DNA from 2 places in the Pedobacter antarcticus genome. Region 1 is predicted to be linked to the other one. Evidence: riboswitches for the same ligand, from Rfam matches in the RefSeq annotation. Region 1 holds a riboswitch; the other holds the start of a gene.
What was found. A riboswitch is a leader RNA that binds a small molecule or an ion and turns the genes downstream of it on or off. The one in region 1 is predicted to bind cobalamin.
Positions count from the first base shown of each region.

Region 2: it holds a riboswitch for cobalamin, as region 1 does, so the genes downstream of both, BLR53_RS01135 (TonB-dependent receptor plug domain-containing protein) here and metE (5-methyltetrahydropteroyltriglutamate--homocysteine S-methyltransferase) in region 1, are expected to answer to the same signal.

Region 1 is NZ_FNGZ01000001.1:113,505-116,928, reverse strand. Features, by position in the region: gene BLR53_RS00515 (class I SAM-dependent methyltransferase) at 244-870, opposite strand; gene BLR53_RS00510 (Lrp/AsnC family transcriptional regulator) at 947-1,408, opposite strand; cobalamin riboswitch at 1,582-1,767, shown strand; gene metE (5-methyltetrahydropteroyltriglutamate--homocysteine S-methyltransferase) at 1,945-3,424, shown strand, end outside.
Region 2 is NZ_FNGZ01000001.1:263,906-267,329, reverse strand. Features, by position in the region: gene BLR53_RS01135 (TonB-dependent receptor plug domain-containing protein) at 1-2,042, opposite strand, end outside; cobalamin riboswitch at 2,137-2,330, opposite strand; gene BLR53_RS01130 (DoxX family protein) at 2,556-2,936, shown strand; gene BLR53_RS01125 (amidohydrolase) at 2,976-3,424, opposite strand, start outside.

The DNA.
Region 1 (3,424 bases):
ATCAATTACCATCGTAAAACACCTTTGATAACCAACTGTCCGAATAACAAATATTGTTTTTTTATTCGGTCAATTCTGAATTGTCTCATAAAAAATATGTACTGATATCATGTGGCTTTACGCCGAGAACTTGCTCAAGACAGGGAAAATATCATAGCAACCTAGCTGGGAGTTAAAAGCAAAATTAAAGCTACTATCTACAAGTCTAAAGGATGTAAGTCACTCTTTAAAAGTAATGTTTATTCAATGCATTTTCCTTCCAACAAATCGAATAACGCTTCCTGTGCCATTGTGGTAAAGGCCTTCGTTTAATTCAATTTCTTTTTCGATCAATTCTATTATTTCATAGTTTTTAAAATCTGATCTAATTTCATCAATGGAGAATAAGGACTCTACATCCTTTGGACCGCCGACAGCTTCATTATTTGAGACATAATCAATATGATTTTTGCTAAATGCTTCAAAAATTATCATACCTCCCATTTTTAAATGACGGTCAAGTCTTTGATGATATATTGATTTAATTGCTGCCGGAAAGTGGGCATATATAAGTGCAATAACATCAAACTCTTCGTCTGCATATTTTAATTCCTGAAGCTCGCCAACTTTGTAATCAATAGATATATTATTACTTTTTGCGAGCTCCATCGCTTTCATTTTCCCCTCAATGCTAATGTCAAAGGCTGAAACTTCCCAGCCAAGTTTTGCAGCAAATACTGCGTTACGTCCTTCACCTTCAGCTGGCAAAAGAATAGACCCAGGATTAAGCTGCTCAATTTGTTCTTTAAAATAGGAATTAGGTGTTTTACCATACGCAAAGTCCTTGGCGCTGTATCTTTTATTCCATCTGTTAGTCCACGATTCTTCCATTATATGATTTTTTTTGTCGCTTAAACTTATACCTCAGGTTAAATACCATCGGCTATAAACTCAAAACTGGATTCTCTTAAAAGCTAATGTTATGAGTATTTTTTATTTCTGCCATCACAAAAGTGCTATGCGTGCTTCCTATACTTTCAACGGAACCGAGTTTATTGAAAACAAAATCCTGATAATGTTTCATATCCCTCGCGTATACTTTGAGTATAAAATCATAATCTCCTGAAATGTTGTGGCACTCAACAACCTCATCAATATCCATAATATCAGCCACAAACTTGTGGCCTATTTTCTTATCATGTTGTTTAAGCTTGATATTACAAAAAACAATGAAACCCTGGTTGAATTTCTCCGCATCCAGAATTGCGATATATTTTTTAATGTATCCGTTGCCCTCCAGTCTCTTCATCCGCTCAAAAACCGGCGACGGAGAAAGGTTTACAAGGGCTGCAAGTTCTTTATTGGTGTGTTTTGCATTGTTAGCTAATATCTTCATTAACAGCAAATCAGTTTCATCTAATTCATTCATAGAATAATCTCCTTAAGACGCAGTAAAAGTAATACATTAACAGCGTTATAAACTTGAAAATATTAAAAAACAGGACGTTTTATCTGAATATTTATATAAGTAAGGTTTTATAATCTTCGAATGTATCTTTGTTGAAGTTTAAAGCTGATTTGTATAATTAGAGTTCTTTACATATTTCAACAATTGGAAAAGGTTTTACTTAGCTGTGAATTAAAAGGGAATCGTGTGTAAATCACGTACTGTCGCGCAACTGTAAGTAACATATGAAGGTTTTTATCCAAGAGCTCCACTGCGTAATAGCGGGAAGGACGATAAAAGCTGTTACAAGTCAGGATACCTGCCTGTTCTATATTGACGATGCTTTCGCGATTGAAGCTTAAAGTCAGATTGATACATATACAACAGGTAAAACCTTATAGGTTAGCTATGCCTGCCTAGATCTGTATTTTTCTTTCTTAACCTTCTTTTATACAGGCATCCTGAAGTCAGGAAGGACTTTTTACAATGATTATTAACCATTTAAAAAGTTGAAAGAAATGTTAACACAAAACCTCGGCTACCCTAGAATCGGGAGCCAAAGACAACTGAAAAAAGCCTGTGAGCAATATTGGGCAGGTAAAATCGACCTTACAGAATTAAATAAGGTAGCCCGTACCATCAAAGAACAAAACTGGCAAACCCAGCTTGATGCGGGCATCGATTTGATCCCTTGCAACGACTTCAGCTACTACGATCAGGTATTAGATACCAGTTTGTTATTGGGAGTAATTCCCGGGCGTTATTCACCTGTACTCTCGCAGGTAAAAGCTAATCATGAAATTGATCTTTATTTCGCAATGGCGCGTGGTTATCAGAAAGATGGCCTGGACATTACCGCAATGGAGATGACTAAATGGCTGGATACCAACTACCACTATATCGTACCTGAATTTACTGCTAACCAGGAATTCAAGATCTTTAATGAAAATATCTTTAGTGAATACAACAACGCAAAACAACAGCTTGGAGATAAGGCGAAACCTGTTCTTCTTGGGCCGGTAAGTTATTTGTTGCTTGGCAAAGAAAAAGAACAGGGATTTGAGCGCATTGATCTGATCAAAAAATTGGTACCGGTATATGTGGAAATCATTAACCGCTTAAGACTTCAGGGCGCCAAATGGATCCAGTTAGACGAGCCGTGCCTGGCATTGGATCTGTCAAAGAAAGAAAAAGAAGCTTTTGATTATGCTTATCGTCTTATCTCACGTAGCGCAAGTGGTGTTAAAATTCTGGTAACTACTTATTTTGAAGCTTTACTAGACAATACAGAGCTTGCGGTAAACCTTCCGGTAGCGGCATTACATATTGACCTGGTTCGTGCTCCTGAGCAACTGGAAGAAGTACTTTCACTGATCCCGGATACACTGCAACTTTCTCTGGGTGTAATAGACGGTCGTAACGTCTGGAAAAACGACTATGAAAAATCTCTCGCTTTAATCAATAAAGCCGTGGAAAAATTGGGTTCTGACAGGGTAATCATCGCTCCGTCCTGCTCATTGCTGCACAGCCCGATCGACTTGGATCTGGAAACAGCCATTGATCCGGAGATCAAAAACTGGATGGCATTTGCCAAACAAAAATTGAATGAAGTAAGTGAAATCCGTCAGATTGTGGAAGGCAATACAGCTTTACTGGAAACTAACAAGGCAGCTATACAAAGCAGACGTACTTCACAAAAGGTACATAAACAAGCAGTGAAGGATCGTATTGCGGCAATCACTGAGGCAGATGCGACACGTCAAAGTGCTTTCCCTATACGTCAGCGTTTACACCATGAACGTTTCAATTTTCCAGCATTCCCGACCACAACAATCGGTTCATTCCCACAGACTGATGACATCCGTCAATTGCGTGCAAAATTCAAAAAAGGTGACTTGAGCCTGGAAGAATACGAAAAGGCAATAGAGCAGGCAACTATCGAAGCAATCCGCTGGCAGGAAGAAATTGGCCTGGACGTACTCGTACACGGTGAATTTG
Region 2 (3,424 bases), 150 kb from region 1:
ATTGGAAAACTCGCAATAATCTCCCTATCCTGGTTAAGTAGATTATTAATCTCTATCTGGAATTTTAACTGCTGTTTGTTTAATAAGAAATTATAGCCCGCGGAAACATCATGGGTATACCAGGGCTGCATATAATTGTACACCTGATTCTGGTCCGTACTTAGCTGATTATATCTTTCGCCCGTATATATATAACTGTAATTGAATTCAAAGTTTTTATAATCAGCACCCAGGGTCAGCGAAGCACTATGCATGGGTGTATAAGGAATATTATAATTATAACGTTCTGTGCTGGTAATATCCCTGGCCTGCTGATAAGTATAATTAACACCTGCCTGAATACCAACTCCGTTACCCGCATTCCATACTGTTTGTATATTGGCTTCCAACCCTTTAATACCAACGACCCCAATATTATACATTGTCCAGCGGTAAAGATTCTGACTGGGGACAGCTACAATTTTGTCCTTAACCCGGTTATAATATGTATCAGTCTGGACAGACAGGCTCACCAGAGACTGGTGCAAGAATGTATGATGGTAGGTCAATCCAAAATTATACTGGCTTGTATATTCAGGCCTTAATAAGGTATTCCCTATAAATGTGTAGTAAAGGTCGTTGAAAGTAGGCATCCTGAAAATACTTTTATAAAAAGCCCTGACCCTGAAGTCTTCGGTATCAAATGGTTGCCATGAGGCCAGCACGGCTGGTGTAAATTCATGCTTGCTGCCCGCACTCGTATACTCACGGACCTCGTCCCGTATAAAGCTTCCTAATACGGAGGCCTGCAGATTAAAGCGTTTCAACTTCAGCTCCGAGGCTAGCGCAGTCAGGATGGTATGACGGGTTGGAAAAGGAAATCTGTAAAGATTCGCGTCCAATTTATTCATCTGATAATCTGTAGACAGGGCAATTTCCCAAACCGGCAGCAGATGGAGGCGGCCGGCAGCAGAAACATAGAGTTCATCCTGTTTAAACCGGTTATCCAGAAATCCAGAAGTGGTCACATATTCAGGATCAAGATAACGAAGGTAATCATGCGCATATTTTGCATTAACCATTAAACTATAGCGTCCTTTATCATTCGTTTGGTAACCTGCCTGAACAAAAGTGTTCCTGTCCCACTGTCGCTGAGTATAGTCAAACTTATTCGCTACGACGGCTCCAGGCAACCCCCGCGCCGATCTGTACTGGTAACCTTTAACAAACCAGGAACTACTGTCTGCCGTTAAACCATTCAACCCTGCCTCCAGGCGCATCGATGTAATATCAGTATTACTTCTTCGTGCGGTAGTATCATAAACTCCATTAGTATACCGGAATTTATACCTTCCGTCTGCATGGAGCCATTCTGTACTTAAATTTGCAGTTAAATGCGGACTTATTTTTTCCTGCCAGCGAACAGAAGGATTAATTAAACCAAAGGAGCCACTTTTCACACCAACCCGAATGTGCCGGTGCTCGCCAGGCTTAAATTCTGGTCTGGCAGACCTCATATAAATAGAACTCGCTGCACTGAACGCTTTCGCAGGTTGATAGATTTCGCTACGCTGACCGTTATAAAGGGCAATTTCCTCCAGGTTGTCCAAAGAAAATCTACTGAGATCTACCTGTCCGTTCTGGGCGTTTCCCAATTGTACACCATCATAAAAAACAGCGGTATGCATAGAGCCAAGACTTCTTACATTCACGGTTTTGAGCCCCCCGATGCCACCATAATCTTTCAGTTGGACCCCACTAAAAAAACGCAGTGCATCAGCAACAGAAAAACTATTCAGTCTGGTTAATTCGGAACCTTTCAATAACTGGACAGGAGTTGCAGACGTATGGCGTATACCTGCCCTTACCGTAGCAATATTAACCTGTCTGAGTTGGAAAATTTTTGATGTATCCGCTTTGCGATCCTGGATGTTTTTTTTGATCTGGGCAGATACAGTGAATGGACAGCACACCACCATCGACACTAAAAGAGTGAAATATAAACACTGAATCCAAGAAAGGTATTTACGCTCTAAAAGCGTAGGAAGCGCAATTAATTCCATGTGTGGTATAGTAACCCCACAGCAAACCAGATTTAAACTATAAATGAAAAAACACGATAAGTATTTTCATTCCAGCTCCATTCCACGAAAGCTATGAATTATAAAGCTAGAGGCAGGTATTCTGACTTGCTCTCCTTGCCCCGCCTTCCCATTCTCTGAACAGAACAGTGACTATAGATTGGGTTTGGTATAAAGAGCTTACAGCTGCGGGACAGTTCCGGATTTACACCAGATTCCCTTTTAATCTTTATGCGACTTACATAGAGAACCAAAAGCGAAGCAAATGTAATTAAAACGTGCCGGATTTTAGTCTTGAGGCATATATTTAATCTGATTATCGGCGTAATAAGTCTTACGGCTTCCTTTTTTATCGATCCTGATCCCGTCGCCGTCCGGGGATTTTTCCAGGTCAGGATTATGAAATTCAATGTCCTTTACAGCCCTTATTATTGGCTCATACTCCCCTGATTTTTTCGTATATTAATATAGAGATTTAAAAAAAATCAAAGACCTATGACCGAATCAAAAAAAACAAAAATTACGTATTGGGTGAGCACAGGGATACTGGCCATATTCATCATCCCAGGTATTTTTTTCCTTAACAGTAAAATGGCATTAGATGGCACAGCACACCTTGGTCTTCCTTTATGGTTTCACTGGGAATTAGGGATCGCTAAGTTCATTGGCGGTATTATACTCATTGTACCTCTTTTCCCGAAGCGGTTAAAGGAATGGACTTATGTAGCTTTCGGTATAGATTTTATCTCTGCATTTATTGCTATTCTTGCCGTAGACGGAGTTGGCGGTATGTGGTACAGTCCGATTGTAATGTTTATCGTCCTGCTGGTCTCCTATTCCTCTTATCACAAACTGAATAGTACGGTTCCTGCATAAAAAAATCCCTGCCGCTGGAGTTCGTGGCAGGGATCATAATCAGGATATCAAAATTTGCTGTTCCACCCCTTTATAGTATCTGGCACGCAATGGCGGTATACGCGCCACTGCTTCAGCAGAACAACTTGCCTTAAACAGGTTAAAACTAGCTGCATCACCAACTTTCGGCCATAACTGTTTACCGTTGTCATCCAGCGGCAAAATATCGTCGGTTGCAATTCGCAGACATCTGGACAGTGCCAGTTCGTCCGACCAGCCATAAAGCTGTGCAAGCAAATTGGCTTTTCCCAGCATATTGCCAGAGCCAAAAGTAGACCAATGATCAATTACACTGTCCGTACCTGTCATTACCCTTACCTTATGTTTGTACAAAGTTGGTATAGGCATCACAGATTTCCCTATCGGCACGGTAGATATGATACCAATACCCGCTTCGGCAAGATTTGCACATACCTGATCCAGTTTAGGCTGTTCCAGTCTGCTTAAAG